Regions from separate parts of the Desulfosalsimonas propionicica genome, predicted to be linked through region 3. Evidence: riboswitches for the same ligand, from Rfam matches in the RefSeq annotation. Region 3 holds a riboswitch; each other region holds the start of a gene.

The links. Region 3 has a riboswitch for cobalamin ahead of HNR65_RS03465 (TonB-dependent receptor). Riboswitches for the same ligand answer to the same signal wherever they lie in the genome.
Region 1: it holds a riboswitch for cobalamin, as region 3 does, so the genes downstream of both, HNR65_RS04720 (TonB-dependent receptor plug domain-containing protein) here and HNR65_RS03465 (TonB-dependent receptor) in region 3, are expected to answer to the same signal.
Region 2: it holds a riboswitch for cobalamin, as region 3 does, so the genes downstream of both, HNR65_RS12045 (hypothetical protein) here and HNR65_RS03465 (TonB-dependent receptor) in region 3, are expected to answer to the same signal.

What each region holds. Positions count from the first base shown of each region.
Region 1 covers NZ_JACDUS010000002.1:297,676-304,507, forward strand. Annotated here, with positions in the region: gene HNR65_RS04700 (PilC/PilY family type IV pilus protein) at 1-2,772, shown strand, start outside; gene HNR65_RS04705 (hypothetical protein) at 2,807-3,193, shown strand; gene HNR65_RS04710 (DUF4124 domain-containing protein) at 3,253-3,780, shown strand; gene rsmG (16S rRNA (guanine(527)-N(7))-methyltransferase RsmG) at 4,213-4,884, shown strand; cobalamin riboswitch at 4,924-5,111, shown strand; gene HNR65_RS04720 (TonB-dependent receptor plug domain-containing protein) at 5,264-6,832, shown strand, end outside.
Region 2 covers NZ_JACDUS010000007.1:25,310-32,141, forward strand. Annotated here, with positions in the region: gene cobN (cobaltochelatase subunit CobN) at 1-2,349, shown strand, start outside; gene HNR65_RS12045 (hypothetical protein) at 2,295-2,636, opposite strand; cobalamin riboswitch at 2,806-3,008, opposite strand; gene HNR65_RS12050 (hypothetical protein) at 3,183-3,389, opposite strand; gene cobO (cob(I)yrinic acid a,c-diamide adenosyltransferase) at 3,501-4,070, opposite strand; gene HNR65_RS12060 (TonB-dependent receptor plug domain-containing protein) at 4,178-6,250, opposite strand; gene HNR65_RS12065 (TonB-dependent receptor plug domain-containing protein) at 6,299-6,832, opposite strand, start outside.
Region 3 covers NZ_JACDUS010000001.1:812,237-819,068, forward strand. Annotated here, with positions in the region: gene HNR65_RS03440 (nitroreductase family protein) at 1-294, shown strand, start outside; gene HNR65_RS03445 (iron-containing alcohol dehydrogenase) at 304-1,551, opposite strand; gene HNR65_RS03450 (hypothetical protein) at 1,572-2,177, opposite strand; gene HNR65_RS03455 (iron-containing alcohol dehydrogenase) at 2,174-3,331, opposite strand; gene HNR65_RS03460 (aldehyde ferredoxin oxidoreductase family protein) at 3,492-5,402, shown strand; cobalamin riboswitch at 5,559-5,734, shown strand; gene HNR65_RS03465 (TonB-dependent receptor) at 5,906-6,832, shown strand, end outside.

The DNA.
Region 1 (6,832 bases), on a different contig from region 3:
ATTGTCACCGGTCGCAGCTATAATGAGGAGCGGGTCAATTTTGGCAACTGGTATTCATTTTACCGAAAAAGGGAGTTGACAGCAAAAAATGCGGTTGCCAACGTAATAGATGATGTGCAGGGCGTCTATATCGGTATACTAACGATCCATAAACGGCTTGAACAGCATGCCCTTCCCATTCAGGTGGATCTCGATGGCACCCTGTATGAGGAAGCAGAAAGCCTTCTGGGATCTCTTTACACGCTGGATTCAAGCGGCGGTACTCCTCTGCGAACAGGTTTGAAACAGCTGGGAGAATATTTCAGCGGAAGCGGCGGGGGGCTCAGACCTTCGTCAATTTCTTCAATGCCGGCCTATGTAAGCGGTTACATGTCTGAAGACAGCTACCCGTATTTTACAGAGGACAAGGGCGGAGCATGCCAGCAGGCATTCAGCATTGCCATGACAGACGGGTACTGGAACGGAAGCAATCCGTCTATTGGAAATGAAGACGGAAATGACGACACTGATTTTGACGGGGATCCGTTCGGGGACTCATATTATAACACCCTTGCAGATGTTGCCATGAAATATTACGAAGACGATCTGAACCCAGACCTTTCCGATGTAGTACCCACGCGAAACTGGGATCAGGCCGCCCACCAGCATATGATTACCTATTCAGTGTCTTTTGGCGTAACCGGAACCATTGACCGCAGTGTATATCCTGAATGCGGGAGGGGGGGCTCCTGTCCTTACTGGCCAAATCCCGGAGATTCAGAGCAGAACAAGATCGATGATCTGTATCATGCAGCGGTAAACGGACGCGGAAAATACATTAACGCCAGTAATCCCCAGGAATTAATAGATGCCATGGGCGAGATGATGGAGGATATAGAGTCCAGGCTTGGATCGGCTGCTTCTGTTGCCACCAATTCTGTCCAGCGTACTGTTGGCACCACCATTTATCAGGGGATTTACAACACCGATAACTGGCACGGAGATGTCATGGCCAAAGAGGTAGAACTGGAAAGCGGGTCTGTCGGGTCCACAATCTGGAGTGCGAGTTTGGAGCTCGAAGAAGTATCATGGGACAGCCGGGAAATAATTACTTATGACGGTACCAGCGGAGTTCCGTTTCGATACGGACAATCCGGGGTTCCTTATGAAGAAAATCTTGTAAACTACCTGCGGGGAGATCCGTCAAATAATGTTTCAAACGGAGGTACATACAGAACCCGGGCCAGCAAGCTCGGTGACGTGGTGCATTCTTCCCCTGAGTATTATAATGGTGTTGTCTACGTTGGAGCCAACAACGGTATGCTCCATGTCTTTGACGCAGAAACCGGAGAAGAAAAGTTCGCTTACATCCCCAAGATTCTTATTGATAAGGGGAGTCTGCCTGGTCTGGCTTCAACAGATTACAGCCACCAGTTTTATGTGGACGGGGCTCCCTTTGTGCGAAAGATCAGCGATACCACAACTTTGCTTGTCGGCGGGCTTCGCAAGGGCGGCAAGGGCTATTTCGGTCTCAACGTGAGCGATTCGGATGCAATAAGTGAGGTCAGCGCAGCAGATCTTGTGAAATGGGAATATGCAGCTGACAGCAACGGAGATGGGGTTGTTGATGACAGCGACCTGGGCTATTCCTACAGCTCCGGTTATATTGTAAAAACCAGGGCAGCCGGATGGGTGGTGATATTCGGAAACGGCTACGGCAGTGAAAATGAAAGCGCAGTATTGTATATTCTGGATGTAGACGATGAAACCGGTGCACTATTGTCGGTTACAAAGATAGATACCGGTGCAGTCGGCTGCAACGGGCTGTCATCTCCGGCCATAACGGACGTGAATTCAGATGGGTATGCCGATTACGTGTATGCCGGCGATTTGAAAGGCAATCTCTGGAAATTTGATTTGACGGATACTAACGGAGACGATCTATACGAGATAAGTGACTGGAAGATCGCATACGGGACGGAAACGAATCCAGAACCCCTTATAAAGGTCAGCAATGACAGCGGAGGCCAGCCCATTACCGTGGAGCCGGACGTTATGCGGATGGGCTGCGAACCGGGGCAGGAAGGATATTTCGTGGTTTTTGGAACCGGACAGTATATTGCAATGACAGATTTTGAAAATACCGATCAACAAAGTTTTTACGGGGTTTGGGACTGGCAGGACGCCTGGCCTGAAGATGAACAGGCCTCCAGATATCTGGGAGAATTTACGGCAACAGCTGCTAATCCTGTCCTTTCAAACGCGCCTGACAACGCGGACAGTTTAACGCTGCTTGAGCAGACCGCAAGTGCTGCCGGAAGCGATTGGCGTATGTTTTCTGATAATTCAATTAGTTATTTTACTCCTACTGAAGGGGATATAGACAGTGAAACCGATCATGCCGGGTGGTATTTCAATCTGCTTGATGAGCGCGCCCGGGTTATACGGGATCCCTCGCTTCGTTCGGGCTCCGCACGGGATTCCGGGATTGTGAACTTTATTTCGTCTATTCCGTCAGAATCCCCATGCGATGCAGGCGGATATTCCTGGCTGTACAGGGTCAGCGCATGCAGCGGCGGCCGCTCAAACAACCCCCAGTTTGACACCACCGGGGATAATAAAGTCAATAAAGACGACGATGCAGAAAAAAGCGGCAAATCTTTTGACCAGATGATCTATACTCCCACTTCTATAGGGGATATGGATTATCTTACCGATTCCACAGGTGATATACAGGAAGAGGCATCTTCAGAGCGGCCGGAGGGAATGGTCTACTGGCGTATACTTCAATAATTCTTTTTTCATTCAATCGAAAGGATACAGTTTTATGTATGCTGCAATAAAGCCTATAGCCAAAAAGATTGTTTTTTATTCTTGCATTCTTGCATTTGCTGTTATCCTCGGATTTCCTTGCAGCAATGCGAGTGCACAAAACGACAGGACAGATGTCAAAATAGAACGGATTCGTCCTGCTCCCAATTACAATTCGTCTGAAACGGACTTTTCAAAAACAACCAGAAAATATTTTGATGTTATCGGCCCGCTTGACTATAAATTCGATACAAGAATCGTGGTTGGAGACAGGAATTTTAACATTGCCGGTAATAAAGCAAGGACAACAGGAGTCAGAGAGGGCGACTATGTGGGTGTGCGGTTTAACGATGAGGGGGAGGTAATAGAGGTAAAAAGACTTAAACGCCCATCCCGAAGGTGACCTTCCGGGACTATTCAGGTGGTTTGCTGCTTGTTGCCAAGTATTATAAGGATATTATTATGAAAATTTTCGTATATATTATTTTGGTTATGCCTGTTTTATTTTTATGGAGCCTCCCTGTTGAGGCAGAATATTATCAGTATAAAGATGAAAACGGAAAGTTGCATTACACGGATGATATTTCCCAGATACCGGAACACAGCAGCGAAACCCTGAAAAAATTTGATTCGGTTTCTTCACGCCCTGAGAGCACACGGCCGGAGAGCAGAAAAAGAAATCAGTCACAGAACAGACATGCCTCGGGGGAGACCTGGGACGGGAAATTAGAAAATACCGCGAAACAACTGGATAGCGAAAGAGAAAAATTACAGCAGACTTACCAAGAACTGCAAAATGAAAAACAGGAACTAAAGCAGAAATCAACTGATGACATGACCAAAAGTGAACGAAATGCCCATGCCCGGAAGATTCGTGAGCTCAATTCCAGGATAAGACGCTATAACGAGCAGGAAAAGGCGTTCAGCGAAAAAATCAAGCGCTTAAACGGCCGTATAAATGATAAAGAGGATAATGCCGGGCAGAGGTAGGAAGAAGTTTTTTTCCACCATCATTGATCCGGAAGAAGGGGTTTTTCCGCAATACGATTTCCCGGTATTGACATCATCCCAAATCACAACTTTTCGCATTAGATGGGGGCATGCTTTTGGAGTTATTCCAAAAAAATTTCCCTGAAAGAAATCGATACTGCACTGCTTGTGGAAACGGTTGTAAAATACGGGGATGTGGATGACATCAAACTGCCTTTCAACCATTACAATGAAGCTGATCTCAAAGAGATCTGGCTCCGGCGCCTTGTACCTGACGAGCGCTTTAAAAAATTAAATTTTTATCTGGCCAGAATTTTTTTTAACACAGATCTTGACCGGTTCAAGCAGGGAATAAAAGGTTATGACAGGGCAGCCAAATTGCGAATGCTTGCTTTGCCAGACTAAAAGAACAGCCATGTGGCTGACCCACATATGAAAGAAAAGCAGACCAACTGGCATCAGTGGCAGGACTGGGTGGCTCAGGCAGGAAAAGGGCTTGGACTCGTTCTGGATGATTATAAAATCGGGAATTTGGAACGATTTGCCGAAGAACTGCTTGAAGCCGGAGAGCGTTTGAATCTCACTAGTGTGGAGGATCCTCTGGAAATTGCCGAAAACCTGATGCTCGATTCCATGGTGCCGGCAAAATTTATTGCATCCGGGGCCAGGGTGCTGGACCTGGGAACCGGGGCGGGCATTCCCGGTATTCCCATGAAAATCGCGTTTCCGGAGCTGGATTTAACCCTGATTGACAGCCGGCGCAAACGGATCAGCTTTGTGGGGTATGCTATCCGGCGCCTGGGGCTTGAAAACATCTGCGCCCGGCATGTGCGGGCCGAGGATCTGGCAGGGGAAGATCAAAAGTTTGACGTGGTGGTCAGCCGGGCTGTGACTTCCCTGGCAGAGCTCATGAATCTGGCCGCGCCGCTGCTAAAACCCGGCGGCGTGCTCATGGCCATGAAGGGCAGGGGGTATGAGACTGAGCTGGAAGACGCCGGGCTTGGCAAGCAAGTAGGGGAAGGCGGCCGGGTGAGGCTGGAGAAATATCGGTTGCCTGGGCTGGGCATTGACCGGGTGGTGGTGATGGTCAAAGCTGATTTGTAATTTCTTCTTGACTTTTCCTGTTATGTTTCATTAACATATGCGCAACATATCATTTCAGGTGCCTTACAAAGGCTGAAAAGGGAACCTCGTTAAAATCGGGGACGGGCCCGCCGCTGTAATTGGGGACGAAAGTCGCAAAAAGCCACTTTTTCAAAAAAAGAAAGGGGAAGGCGCGGCAACTCGGATGATCCAAAAGTCAGAAGACCTGCCTGAATGAGAAAATAGCCTCCGGGATATGCGCGGACCAGAAAACCCGGCGGCTGCATGTATCTGAGGATAAAAAAGGGACATCCCCGGATCGATGAAAATATCGGTCCGGGGATTTTTTTTGGGCTTGGGACGGAACTTGCAACCAAAATGAGCAGAAGGAGAAACTGCGATGAAAGGAAAGATGGTTTGCCTGGCATGTATTCTTGGCATGTTATGGCCCCTGTCAGGTATGGCACAAGAAACGGGTGGCAGCAGTGATCTCTCCGCGATGAGACTGGAAGAGGTTGTGGTTACAGGGCAACGCATTGAGGAACCTTTGCAGGAGGTCGATGCCAGTGTAACGGTTTTAAATGAAGAGGATATCCAAATGTCTTCAGCCACGAACCTGGGAGATTTACTGGCAGAAGAAAATATCGGACATATTTACAAGACACCCGGGAATCAAATTGCCATTGGAATTCGGGGGTTCCGGGGTGATTCAATGGGTAGTGACCTGGACAGCAAAGTATTGGTATTGTTAAACGGCCGCAGAAGCGGAACCTCCAACGTGGCTACAATCATGACAGAAAATATCGAGAGAGTGGAAATCATACGCGGCCCCGCATCTGTTCAATACGGCTCTACAGCCATCGGAGGTGTGATTAATGTGATCACAAAACAGGGAAAAGACAATCCGGCTTTTTTTGCAAAAGGCACGCTTGGCAGTTTTGGCTATCAGGAAAGCAAGGCTGGTTTCTCCGGAAAAAGTGGAAATTTTGACTTTTCCGGTGCCGCAAGCATTAGCAGCATGGATGATTATGATACTGCAGAAGATGAAAAATACAAAAACACCGGCTATGATGAAAAGAAAAATATCAGCTTAAACCTTGGCTATGAGTTTTTGCCTGAAAACCGGATAGGCCTTATGTATACAAGCCATGAGGCAGACAAAGTCGGCAGTCCAGATATGTTAAGTCAAAATGATCCGGATGACTACGTGGACAATCTGAATGAGTCTATCGACTTAATATACGAGGGGACCGCAAGGAATGGAATCTTTTCCTGGAAAACACGGTATTTCACAGGTGATGATGAATATAATTTTTATGATATTCCGACCAATACTGATAATTTTGAAAGAAAGACTGATTTTCAGGGCGCCCAAGCTCAGCTTACCTGGGATCCAGGAAAATATACCATAACATCCGGTGTTGATTGGATCAATTATGAAACCAGTCAGAACGCCCCCCAAAAAACTGAGTTTGACAATCCGGCATATTTTATCCTTGGCAAAGCGAGGTATTTTGAAGACCGCCTCACCATAACCGGAGGACTCCGCTACGATGATTACGAAGTTGAAGTGAAAAAAGGGGAGGGCGGAAAAGAGGATGAAGACAATATAAGTCCCAGGGTTGGGCTATCCTGGTTTTTTATGGACAACCTTAAGGTTCGTGCCAATTACGGACAAGGGTTCAGAATGCCTTCTGCAAGAGAGCTGGCAGGCGATTATGATATTGAGTACTATGGGTTTGCATATCCTTATAAAGGAAACCCGGACCTGGATCCGGAAAAAAGCCATACATACGAGGCCGGGTTGGACTGGTATTATCATGCCTTTGATCTTTCTCTGACATATTTTTACACTGATTTTAAAGATAAGATTGAAACAAAAACGGATATGCAAACATTCATTACCACTTGGGAAAATATTGGAGATGCTACTGTTGCTGGATTTGAAGGCAATTTTTCTTATGATCTG
Region 2 (6,832 bases), on a different contig from region 3:
GACTGGGGGCCGGTGCCCGGCGATCTTTTTGTCCATGAGCAGCGACTGCTTTTCCCCGGGTTTTTAAACGGCAATCTGTTTATCACCATTCAGCCGCCCAGGGGATATTTAGAGCAAGTGGACAAGCTCTACCATGACCCGCACATGGCCCCGCCCCATCATTACCTGGCCCACTACCGGTGGATCAGGGAGGTCTTTGGCGCGGATGCAGTGATCCATGTGGGAAAACACGGGAGCCTGGAGTGGCTGCCGGGAAAAGCCGTGGGCCTTGGGCCGGAGTGCTACCCGGATCTTGCCATAGGGGATCTGCCCAATATCTATCCCTATATAATAAATGACCCCGGCGAAGGCACCCAGGCCAAGCGTCGCTCTTATGCCTGTATAATTGATCACCTGCCGCCGGCCCTGACAAACGCAGGGCTCTACGAGGAGCTGGCGGATCTGGAAAATCGGCTATTGGAATATCAGGAGGCCGCAGTCCAGGACCCGGCCAAGCTGGAGATCCTGGCGCCCATGATATGGGAGGCCGCTGAAGCGGCCGATCTTGTAAATGACCTGAACCTCACTCGCAAAGCCGCTCTTTCCGACGTGGCCGCCTTTATTGAAACCCTTCATGAGTATTTGGGAGAAATATCGGATACCACCATTGCAGACGGCCTGCATACCCTGGGCCGGCCGCCGGAGAATGCTCAATTGATCCGGACCCTGGTCCAGATCATGCGCCTGGCCAACGGATCGGTGCCCTCGCTTCGCGAAGCGGTTTTAAGGGCCTTGGGCTATGACCCCGAACAGGTATTTAACAGCCGGGGCCGGCCGGTAATCGGCGCGGCTGTTGAGACCGGGGGCCAGGTGCTGGAAAAAGCCCGGCAGCTTTGTGAGGATTTGGTAGGGGATCTGATGAATTCGGGAAAAGAAGCGGACGCGGCAGTGGAGGCCCAGCGGCAGCATCTGGGCAAAGCCCATCCGGCGGTGACCGAAGCCCTTGAGTTTGTCCAAAATGATCTGGCTCCGCGGCTTCAGCAGACGGAAAACGAAAGGATCGCCTGTCTTGGCGCTCTGGAGGGCCGTTTTGTGCCGCCCGGCCCGTCCGGGGCTCCCAGCCGCGGACAGGCGCACATTCTTCCCACGGGTCGAAATTTTTATTCCGTGGACCCTCAGAAGATTCCCACCCCTGCGGCCTGGGAAGTGGGCCGCAAACTGGGGGATGCCTTGATGGCGCGTTACCTTGACGAACACGGAAGCTATCCGGACAGCGTGGGCCTGATCCTGTGGGCAAGCCCGACCATGCGCTCCAAGGGTGATGATGTGGCGGAAATCCTCTATCTTTTGGGAGTTCGGCCGGTATGGCAGAAAGGCTCCGGCAATGTGCGCGGTGTTGAAATTATTCCCGCAGCCGAACTCGGCCGGCCGCGCATTGACGTCTCCCCGAGAATTTCCGGCATTTTCCGCGATGCCTTTCCGCTGCTTGTGGACTTGATCGATCAGGCGGTGCAGATGGTGGCTGCGCTTGCCGAGGCGCCTGAGACCAATTTTATCCGTCGCCATGTCACCCTGGATTTGGCGGAGCTGGCCGGACAAGGGCTTGAAGGAATAGACGCTTTCCGTCAGGCCACATACCGCATCTTTGGCTCTGCTCCCGGCAGCTATGGCGCGGGCGTGGCCCAGCTTGTGGAATCAAAGGCCTGGGAGACGGTTGATGACCTGGGCAATATGTATATTCAGTGCTCTTCTTATGCCTACGGAAAAAACAGCTTTGGCGAGTCGTCGGAAAAGAGCTTCCGCAAGGCACTTTCCCGGATGTCGGTGACGGTTAAAAACGAGGACACCCGGGAAAAGGACATGATGAGCTGTACGGATTTCTACAACTACCACGGCGGCCTGATCACGGCCGTGCACGCGGTGACCGGAGGCCGACCCTTTTCTCTGGCCGGCGACTCGGCCGATCCGGACCGGGCAGCGGTCCGCACCACCACTGAGGAAGCCCGGCATATCTTCCGCGCGCGCCTGTTAAACCCCAAATGGCTGGAAGGTCTGAAACGCCACGGATTTAAAGGCGCGGGCGATATATCCAAGGCCATGGACATCATCTTGGGCTGGGATGCTACCGCCGGCGTGGTGGATGACTGGATGTATCAGCGCTTTGCCCGGAAAGTGGCCCTGGACGCGAATATGCAGGAATGGATGAAGCAGGTCAACCCCTATGCCCTGCAAAACATCCTGAATAAACTCCTGGAAGCTGTGCAGCGAGGCATGTGGCGGACGGACGCGGAAACCCTGGATGCCCTCAGGAATGCCTATCTGGATGCGGAAGGCGAGGTTGAGGCGGCAACCGACGAGCAGGCTGAGTGAAACGGAAAAACCGGCGCAGCAGCAGAAGCATCGTCCTTATCCGGATGGCCGGCTGCCCGGTAGAGCCCATGGTCCCTTCCGATCACATAATCCGCCTCCTCGCTTGCCCCCAGTTTGTGATGGGGTGTGCGATAGATCCTGCCATCAACGCTGAGTTCGTAATCCGGCACATCCGACCATCCCTCCGGGTGATACACCGTGCGGAAAAATTTGCCGTACCGAATAACATAGACAGGTTCGCTCATTTGCCATGCCGGATGGCTAGGGGCGGCAAAAAGCTTCATCATAGCAGCCTCTTTATTTTAAAGGGTTTTCCAAATAAAAAAGCCCTCCAGACACGTGCAACGGTGTCTGGAGGGCTGCACCCAGTTTTCTTGGCCCTCATCTATTGCGAATGGAACAATTTGTCCATTCGGAGCTGTCCATCAGGTTCGGCATCTGTAGCTCCGCAGAAACACCGATATATGGGTCAAGGCAGGTCTTCTGGCTCCCCCGCCTTCTCAGCGGCCTTCCCATGGGGCTTGAGCCCTACAGTGGCGCACAAAGGCTGAAAAGGTCTCCGTCATCATGAGACGGATCGGGGTTACAGCGGCGGGACCGCTCCCGGCTTTCACGGGATTCCCTATTAAGCAAACTACACCCTAACACTTTTATTCATATTGGCTGCACAGCAGACTGTCAAGGGAAAGTTCCGGAAAAAAGGAGCTATGTCTGCAACCGGGTGGCGCCGGGCGCGGAAACAGCTGATAAAAGCCTCGTCGCCAAAGACCAGATCCGGGCAAGCATTTACCGAGTTCGCCTTTTCCGTATATTGCGATTTTTATAACAATGGGTCAGACCGTTGTCTCAGTTCCGGCATGATTGGTTTCCATGAAGTGCCTGGAGGAGTCCTCGTCCGGGTAAAAGTCTTCTGCCAGGGCAATGCTGTTGAAATTCTTGCGCACCCATTTGTGAAAGGCGTTGGCAAAGGCGGGATCATGAAAGCGGATCACTTCGCCCAGGCAGTTCAGGTCCTGCTGTATGCGCCAGTATAGATACATAAAAATACCCCCTCGAATTTTGGCCTTAATAAAAATTTTGTTTTTCCAATCAGATATGGGTCAACCCGGTTTCGCCCGGATGGGTACTGAAGTTGAGCAGGCGATGGAGAGTCAAAACTCGATGCCTTTCTGTGCCGTGATCCCCGCTTGATAGGGATGTTTGAGGGCCCTGGTTTCCGATACCAGGTCAGCCGCGGCCATGAGCGGCTTCGGGGCGTCGCGGCCGGTGACGGCCACATTCATCCCGGAAGGCCTGCCCGCAAGGGCCGAGAGAACCGTATCCATATCCACCATGCCGTAGTTGAGCAGGTAGGTAAACTCGTCGAGGACCACCAGATGATACTTGCCGGAATTTATGGCGTTTTGGGCAAACGCCCAGGCCTCGCGCGCAGCCGCCTTGTCCTCTTCCAGGTTGTCGGATTTCCAGGTAAAGCCACGGCCCATAACGTGGAAATCGATCAGGCCGTCAAACCGGCCCACCGCATCCATCTCCCCGTATTTCCAGGAGCCTTTGATAAACTGGATGAAGCAGACGTTAAGCCCATGGCCCGCGCTTCTCAGGGAAAGGCCCAGGGCGGATGTGGTCTTGCCCTTGCCGTCTCCGGTAAACACCATCAATAATCCTTTTTTCAATCTTTTTTTCATTTGATTTGTTCCTCCAGTCGCCATTTCAGCTGCCATTTTGCAACCTGGGCAGCGGTCATGAGGTCGATTTTGCTGCCCTGAAATTTCGTCTTCACATCGCCTATGGCGTAAGGGATTTCATGGCGCAGCTATTTCAGTTGATGCTAAAGAGAATATTCAATGCCCATGATTGCGTAAAAACCAGGCTGTTCATACCCGAGGCCTTCTTCGATGGCTTCGTCCAGCAGGTTTTCGATGCGGCCATAGAGGTTCAGGCCTTCATAAACCTCGTAGCGGCCGGAAACATCCAGCCGGAAATAATCCTCCATTTCGAGGTCCCCTTTCCAGCGCAGTCGCGGGCCGCAGTAATAGCCGGTAACCCCGAAATTGTATTTTGCCGTTTCATAAAAAAGACTGATATTGCCTTTATTTCTGGCGATCTGGACGGTTCGGTAGCGTTCTCCGGCCTCTTTGCTGTGCGATCCGGTATAGGTGTAGTTGCCGCGAAGATTCAGGTGGTCGGTCAGGGCTGCGCCAAATGAGAATTCCAGGCCGCTGACTTCCTGGGAATCCCGGTTGGCGTATTGGCCATAACCCGAGTCCCGTCTTGGATTGACGATGGTGTGATCAAAAACAATGACATCATCCAATTCCGAGTAGTAATAGGTCAGTTCCGCGTTTAACCGACCGTTCATGAATTCCTGGCGAACACCGCCTTCAACTGTCCAGCCGGTCTCAGGTTCGATGTTTTGGTTTCCATAGGACGGATCATAGAGGTTGGAAAACGTGGGGGCCCTGAAGCTGGTCCCGTAGTTTGCAAACAGGGTGGTCCCGGTCCGGAGAAATGTATAGGCCGAGCCGAGCTTGCCGGTGGTCTCACTGCCATAGACTTCATGTTCATCCCGCCGCAGGCCGGCGGAAATAATCATGGCGTCATTCAGGAGCATTAACTGGTCATTGACATAAAATGAGTAGTTGTAAGTATCCGCTGAGACATCGCCATACCGCCCCCATTTCCCGCCTTCCTGGTACAGGTATTCAAACCCGTAAAGCATGGTATTGGAACCGGCATTGCCTATCTGCATATCCCATATCAGGTTGTAGTCCGTCATCAGATTCTTGTGATCGTAGCCATATGCCTCGCCTGTACCTTTATCGTAAATCGGAACGGCCTCACCCTTATTATATGCGACCCCGTCATAGGTAAAATTGTCAAAGGGTGCGGTTTCATATCCCAGCAGACCATCATCCTTGTCATTGCGGTAATGATCTTTCTCAAACCAGCCCAGCATCATTTTCTGGCGAAAGGCATCATTGATCCGGTGGGAGATATTCAGGGTGGTGATGTGATGTTCATACTCGTTGGCGTTATTCGGGTCCGGGGTTTGAAAGGCATAATGCGCATCCCGGTTCTCGAGGAATTCATTGGATTCATTGAGTTCAGCCGCCTGAAACTCGCTTTTGACATACAAATAGGCCAGTTCCACATCAAAAGGGCCGGGATGCCAGCCGAGTTTAAGGGCAGGGGACAGGTTTTTGTAATACTCCTCGTCGTGGACCCCGCCGCTGTCGGTGTAGGCCGCAGCCACGGCATAATCCCAGGTCTCCCTACCGCCCCGCACGCTGCCGTATCCCTTTTTCCATTCCAGGGAGCCGTATTCGGTCCCCACATTGTAATGAACACCAGGTTCCCCGCTTATGGTTGTATAGGACATCACGCCGGCTGTGGTATCCGAGCCGTACAATGAGGCCTGGGGGCCGCGGAGAATTTCCACGGATCCGATCAGTCGGGGGTCGATATGCCCGAGAAAATGGCCGGTTCCGGCACCATAGGCCTCATTGATCTTCATACCGTTGACAAGCACCAGAAAATGACCATCATCGTATCCCCGAAGCTTTGGATAATTGAACTGGCCCGGGCCGCCGGCCTGCTTGAACTCGACACTGGGGGTGAAGCGAAGAATCTCGGTTGTGTCTGTAAAGCCCCCCAGCTTGATCCGGTCTTCGGTGACAACGGTTACCGAGTCCGTGATATGCTCAATTTTGCGCTCGATCTTGGTGGACTTGACCACCATGTCATCCATTTCGGTTGTTTTTGCTTCCCCGGGTTCCTGCGTTCCAGTGCTTTCCCTTGCGTCTTTTGCCTCATTTGCAAAGGCTGCAACTCCCGTCGGGGCGCACGCGAACACGAGTATGAGCAGAAGCAGTTTGGCACACAATTTTATGTGGCACGTCATCGCGGTCCTCCATGTCCGTATGATTTGGTTTTTGTCGCCTGTCCTTACTTAAAACTGATAACGAAGCCCTATGGCAAAATTGCGTCCGGGCATGGGATAACCGTCTTTGTGGGCATAATCCCTGTCAAAAAGGTTTTTTATTTCGCCGCGCAGGCTCATGTCTCCATAACGGCCCCAATTGACAAGCCGTTTTTCCACTGAAAGATTGGCCACTGCATAACTGGGCAGTTTTTCGCCGCCATAGTCAGTCAAATGGTCTGTGTAGGTCAGGTTGAATGCGGCTGAGAAGCCTTCTAAGTCGTGAACCCGTATCCCGCACGCCCCTTTGTATTCGGAAATCTGTTCCAGGTCTTCACCGGTTTCTTCATTTGTATAGTCCAGGAGGTAGACAAAACTGGCATAAGGTTTTATCTGCCAGGTTGACAAATTAAGGAGATGGGCCAGGTTATATGAAAGCTCGCCCTCAAAGCCTGAAACAGTGGCTTCTCCAATGTTGAGATAGGTATACTCTGTGGGACTGATGAAAGTTCCGCTGATCTTGTCTTTATATTCAGTATGGAAATAAGTCAGTGACGCATCAAA
Region 3 (6,832 bases):
TTGCACAATGCGCCGGTGCTGATTTTGGTGCATGCGCCCAAAAAGGGGCGATTTCACTGTGAAAACTGCAATATCGCCGCCGGGGATATCATGAACCACGCCCACGCCCGGGGCCTGGGCACCTGTTATATCGGATTTGTGACTCTGGCCCTGAAAATTTTCCCGGGTCTTCGAAAGCTGGCATCCCTTCCCCGGGACCGCAGAGCCTATGCCTGCCTGACCATGGGCTATCCGGCCCATACATATGCCAGAACCCCTTCCCGCAGGCCCAGGCCCGTGGACTGGCTTCGATAAGTGAAAATCTTACCCGGTTTTGATTTTTGTCCGGTCCAGGGGCGTGCCTTGCCAGGCGTGTTCGAGCACCATCTGCGCATCTTCTGCCAGCAGTTCCTCGGGGTTGGGCACCCGGGCCCCGTCGCTTAAGGCTTTTTCCGCAATCTTGGGCAGCATGTTTTTTTCCACCAGGCGCCGGCCGTCTCGGTCCCGGATTTCCGATAGAAACCGGGGATGGCGCCCGCCAATGGCATCATGCAGGTCCTGATTAAGCTGCCGGATCAACGCGATTGTTTTTTCGGCCCGTTGGTGCCGGGGTGTTGCGGCATAGGTTTCCGGCCCGGCCAGGGGCAGCAGCAGCTGGCCGATGATTTCGTCCCTGCGGTGCAGGTTGTATTCCAGGCCATAGGGCAGCAAAGCCGCCATGCAGTTTCCGTGGGGCACGTGGCACACCGCGCCCGTGGAATGGCCGAGATTGTGCACCATGCCCACCATGGAATTGGAAAATGCCGCCCCGGCCAAGGTGGAGGCATTGGCCAGGGCCAGGCGGGCCTGGGTGTCTTCGGGGTTTTGGATCACATAAAGCAGGTTTTGGCTGATGAGATCAATGGCCTGAAACGCCAGGGTATCGCTTAAAGGGTTTTTTTCCATGCAGTACCAGGCCTCGCAGGCATGGGACAGGGCGTCCATGGCTGTTGCCGCTGTGATAAAATCCGGCAGGGTCCGGGTCAGGCGGGCATCGAGCACGGCCAGGTCCGGCAGCAGAAAATAGGAGACAAAGAGCATTTTCTCCCGGCGTTCCGGATCGGCGATCACGGCCACCAGGGTCATTTCCGATCCCGTGCCTGCGGTGGTGGGCAGAATCACCAAAGGATTGAGTTTGTTGCGCACCGCACCGGCTCCCTGGTAGTCCAGCAGGGTTTTGCCTCCCAGCGAAACCACGATGTTCACACCCTTGGCCGTGTCAATCACCGAGCCGCCGCCCACGGCAATGATGGCGTCGCATTGGTTTTCCCTGTACACGCCGGCGATTTTGTCCACCACATGGTAGTCGGAATCCACCGGAACATCGCTGTAAACCGGTGCGGATTCCAGGCCGCGGGCTATGGCCTGTTTGACCACATCCACGAGCCCGGCGTTTTCCACCCCGGGATCCGTGATGATCAGCGGCCGGCCGGCGTCAAGTTCGGCCAGCAGCGCCGGTATTTTTTCAAGGGCGTTTTGCCCTGAAACAATTTTGGCACGGCTGCAGAAATCATAAAATTCCGGCAGGATCATGGCGATTCCTTTCCCGGTTTTTAAATGTTTTTGTAAATCACCCGTATCAGGTCCGGAAAAAAGGCGCGCAAATAGATCCGGATGCGGTTGAAATGCTTTTTCCAGCCCGGCAGTTCCGAGTTGCCCGGATAGCGTTTGACAGCCCGCCTGGCAATGATTTTTGGCAGCAGATAGACTTCCACACGGTCCAGGGCCCGCATAAACGCCAGGGCCTGGGGCAGGCTGCCTTCCACCATGAACCGGTCGTAGTTAAAGGCCTGGGCCGTTGACTCCTGAAAGGTGAACAACCGCATGGCTGAGGCCAGGTTTTTGATGGTCAGGCGCAGATGAGCTTTGGCTGCCCGGGGGTGCCAGCCCAGGTACCGGAGGCGGCCTTTTTTGTCCTTTTTGGCCATCATCCACGGTCCTGCCGGGCCCACGCCCACGCAAAGACAGAATCCGTCTGGCATCTGCTCAAAAATTCGCCGGACCGTCGGATCCACCCTTGCAGCGGCTTCAAGGCCCCGGCCCACCACCAGCAGCATTACGGCAATGTAGGCTTTCCGGAAATAACTGGTTTTCGGGCGGATCTCCGGATAGTGGCCAAGGTCGGCCGGAGCGGTTGAAAACGGGGTAAAACGGTTCATTCGGATGCTCCTTTCCAGGCCCGGCCAGCCAGGTCCAGCGCCTCAGAGGCTTTTATTGCGGTATCCGGCCTGGATGCTGCGTTTTCACAGGCCTGCCGGATTTGGTAAAAAGGGATTTGCAAAGATTCCAGGCTTTGGCCCAGGGTATTTTGAATTTTGTCAAACAGGGCCTTGAGCATATCTGCCCCCGTGGCGGGCCGCTGTTGTTCCGGTGTGGCGGCATAAGTTTCCATGCTGGCCACTGCCAGCAGCAGTTCGGGCCTGGGCGGGCCGTTTTGCTCCAGGGATTTTTCCAGGGCTGCAGGCGCCAGAAGGCCGGTAAATAAACCCCTCCGGATGCGGGTCATCCGGGCCAGTTCTTCTGAAACCACCCGCACAATGCCCGGTGCGGCGTTGGCAGCGGCAATGGCGGCAATTACACCTGCGTTGGCCATGGCCAGGCAGGGCTTGTCCCGGCCCGGCGCTGCCAGGGCGGCGTCCAGGTTTTGGTTTAAAAGCCGGAGGGCGGTGTGGACAAACGCATCCCGGATGGGGCCGGGGCTGGGCCCGGTAAAGGCGCTCCAGGCGTTGTCCGCGGCAATGGCCGCGCTTTGGGCGGTTTGAGGCGGCGGCTGTCCCCGGAGCATGCGTTTGTCCAGCACGATGACATCCGGGGCAAGAAATTCCGAGCAAAAACGCTGGTGATCCAGGATCAGGGTGTTTCCGGCGCCGGTGCCGTGCAAATCCCCGGCAGGCACCAATACAAATGGGTATAATCTTTTGGTCAGGGCCGCGCCCTTGAAAAAAGCCGAAAGATCCGGCGTGTTTTCAGAAACCAGGATATTGACGGCCCGGGCCAGGTCCGCGGACAAGCAACTTCCCAGGGCGATCAATGCATCGCAGCCCCGGTGGACAAACAGGTCCGCAGCCTGCCATGCCAGGCTGATGCCGGCATAATCCCCCAATCGGTTAAACACGGCGCCGATCAAGCAGTCGGAATCATCAAATGCCCGGATCAGGATCCGGTCCCTTTTTTGGGCAACTGCCGCCCGGTCGGTGATAATCAGAGGCTTGCAGGCGTTGTTGGCCGCAAGTTCGGCCGGGATGTTTTCCAGGCTGCAGGCACCGGAGATGATTTTGGGATGACTCAGAAACGCGTAGTCAAACTGGGGCATTTCTTTACTCCTGCTCCGTTGGTGGATGACCGGTAAGCGTCGCGGACCCTCAGTAAATGTTGATTGGGCTTGTTTTTTTTTATAATTTAATAAACAATCTCTTATCATAAGCGGACCAGAATGTATATTCATTGCTGCTCAATCAGGCAGGGAGGTTTTCATGCAGGAGATCACAGGCACCAGCAACCGGGTACTGGAAGTGGATTTAACCCGTCAGACGTTTGATATCTCTTATATCAGTGATGTAGACCGGCAACAATATCTGGGCGGCAAAGGCATTGCGCTGAAGCTGATTTACGACCGGATGGCCGCGGGTATTGATCCCCTTGGCCCGGAGAATTTGTTTGTCCTGGCAACCGGGGTGTTTATGGGTACGGGCGCCGCCTGCTCGGGCCGGTTTGAAGCCGTGACCAAATCGCCGCTCACGGGCCTGATGGCCAGCAGTTCCTGCGGCGGTCCCTTTGGCATGGCGTTAAAGACTTCCGGGTGGGATGCCATGGTGATTTTCGGCCGGGCCCAATCACCGGTCTATTTGCGGGTGGATGCCGGTGGGGCAGCGTTTGTTCCCGCCGATGAACTTTGGGGAACGGGCACGGCGGATGCGGAAAAGGCGATTTTGCAGGACGGCTCCGGTGCCCTGGTCATCGGGCCGGCCGGGGAAAACCGGGTCCGGTTTGCCAATATCCGGTCCGGACACCGTTTTCTGGGACGGGGCGGCATGGGAACGGTGCTGGGGGCCAAAAATCTCAAGGGCATCGTGGCAAAGGGCAAAGAATACAAGATTGTGCCGGCGGACAAAAAACGCTTTGATAAAGCGAATCGGCTGTTTTTTAAATATATTCAAAGAAATGGGGTCACAGCCGGCGCTTTCCGGGATTACGGCACCAACGCCAATCTCAATACCGGCAATGCCGCCGGAATCCTGCCAGTGCGCAATTTTACCGGCGGCAGCCACGGCCGCGCCCGCAAGCTCTCCGGCGAGGCCATGGCCGAGCGGTTTGACACAAAGCATGATACCTGCAAGCCCTGCGCCATTCTCTGCGGCCACCGGGGCACCATTCGGGGGGAAAAACGGCATGTGCCCGAATACGAGACCATGACCCTGCTGGGCGCCAACCTGGAGATTTTTGATCCGGAAACGGTTTCCGACTTCAATGAGTTGTGCAGCCATTACGGTATGGATACCATTTCAACGGGCGGGACCCTGGCCTGGGCCATGGAAGCCGGTCAAAAGGGACTGCTGAAAACAGATCTGAAATTCGGATCTGCTGACAAAATTACCGAAATGATAACGGATATGGCCCTGCGCCGGGGCCTGGGAAAAGATCTGGCCCTGGGTTCTGCTGCCGCGGCCCGGAAATACGGGGGCGAGGATTTTGCCATGCATGTCAAGGGCATGGAACTGCCCGGCTATGATCCCCGGGGTTCTGTTGGCCAGGGCCTTTCCTATGCCACGGCCAACCGGGGCGGCTGCCACCTGTCATCCTACATGGTGGGCCTGGAGGTGATTCTGGGAATGGCCGAGCCCCGGGCTGTGCGCTGGAAACCCTACATGGTCAAGTTCATGGAAGATGTGTTTTGCGCCATCAACTGCCTGCACGTGTGTTTGTTTACCTCCTTTGCCGTATTCCTGGAGCCGCCCCTGATTCGTTTTTCACCTAAGTTTGTCATCCGGCTGCTCAATCAGAACCTTTCCCGGCTGGCGCTGAATTTAATGGATGTCAGCCTTTATCCGGAGCTGTGGCATGCCATTATGGGCAGCCGCTATGTGCCCTACCAGGGCATGCGGGATTTTTACAAGGCCGGAGAACGGGTCCATGTGCTGGAGCGCTACATGAACACCCGGGAAGGTATTTCCAGAAAGGACGATACCCTGCCGCTGCGGCTGCTCACAGAGGGGCGCGCCTGTGATGCCGACCAAAGCACGGTTCCCCTGGAGGCCATGTTGCAGAAATATTACCGGCTGCGGGGATATGACCCAAACGGAGTGCCCCGCCCGGCAACCCTTCGCCGGCTGGGCATTGAACCCCGGCATCCGGGCCGGGGAAAAAACAGGGAAGATGTTTTTTGAAGTTTGCAACTGTCTGTTTTTGTAAGTTCAGTAAAAAAATACAGCATATCGATTATAAAAATGACCCTTGACAGGGTATTGCAATTGTATTTAAATATAGACAATTATTCAGATGCTCGCAATGTGAGCCTGGCACCGGCTTGTACAACCTGCTTTTCGAAGCGTTGTTTTACAGGAGCCTGTCAGGAGGGAACCCTGTGTGAATCAGGGACCGGCCCGCGGCTGTAAACGGGGACGAAAGCTGCAGAACTGCCACTGTTTGTATTAATGGGAAGGCGCAGCAAGTAGATTGATCCGCAAGTCAGAAGACCTGTCTGAATAACCATAAGGGGTTTGACTGCGCCGGCAACGTTGTGCCCCGGGCGGATTCTGCGGATAAAAAAGGGAAATCCCGGATCGTGTATACGATCCGGGATTTTTTTATTGAAAACGCATATGCCCAGGTTTCTCCATGACAAGGCCGGCTGCGGCACATTTTCATTGACAACAGTAAAGGAGGCACCATGGGCAAAAAATTTTTATTGATTCTCTGTTTTTCCATTTTATGTATCTGCACGCAACATTCCGCACATGCGCGATCCGCTCACAATGCCACGGCCATGGAAGATATTGTGGTCACATCTGAGCGGTTTCCTTCTCCGGAAAAAGAAAGCCCGCAATTTATTCAGTCTTTTTCAGCCGCGGAATTAAAGCGCACCGGCGGCAACAACGTTATTGACGCCCTGCGCCGGATCGGCGGGTTTTCATTTCAGGGTTATTCACCCATGGGTGTAAAAGCCGGAATGGGCAGTTCGCTGTCGATTCGCGGAGTTGAAGGCGGCGAGTTGGTCCTGATCAATGGCATGCCCATTCAAAATTCCGGAAACAAAAATTATGAATTATCCAATTTTTCGCTTGAAAACATTGAACGGGTTGAAGTTATGAAAGGGGCATCTTCCATTCAGTACGGTGCCGATGCCATGAGCGGGGCCATCAATATTATCACCAAAAAGAATGCCGTTCACAAACAGACAACGGCATCCGTGGAATTCGGGGATTACGGCTATCACAACCATCATCTGCAATACCTCGGGCCAGGGGTGAATGTGGGGTTTGGGTATCAGCATATGAATTCAATTAAGCGCAATGATGACTTTGCGGATAACGAATACAGCGATACCAGACCGCTTCACCGGTATTCAGCCAGCGTAAACGCCAATATCGCGGAAAATTTATATTTTGACGGCCTGGCCAGTTACGTGGACTCCGGCTATGAAACATATGACGCCACAACCGGTCAGGTAATGGACACCAATGAGCAGGAGCAGTATGAAATTTTTACCAACCTGCGCTATGAGACCGAAAACGCGAGATTCAAAGCATTTTACAAATACGGGGATGAAGAGAGAAAAACATACGAATACCAGCCTTCCAAAATCCTGGACGGGATC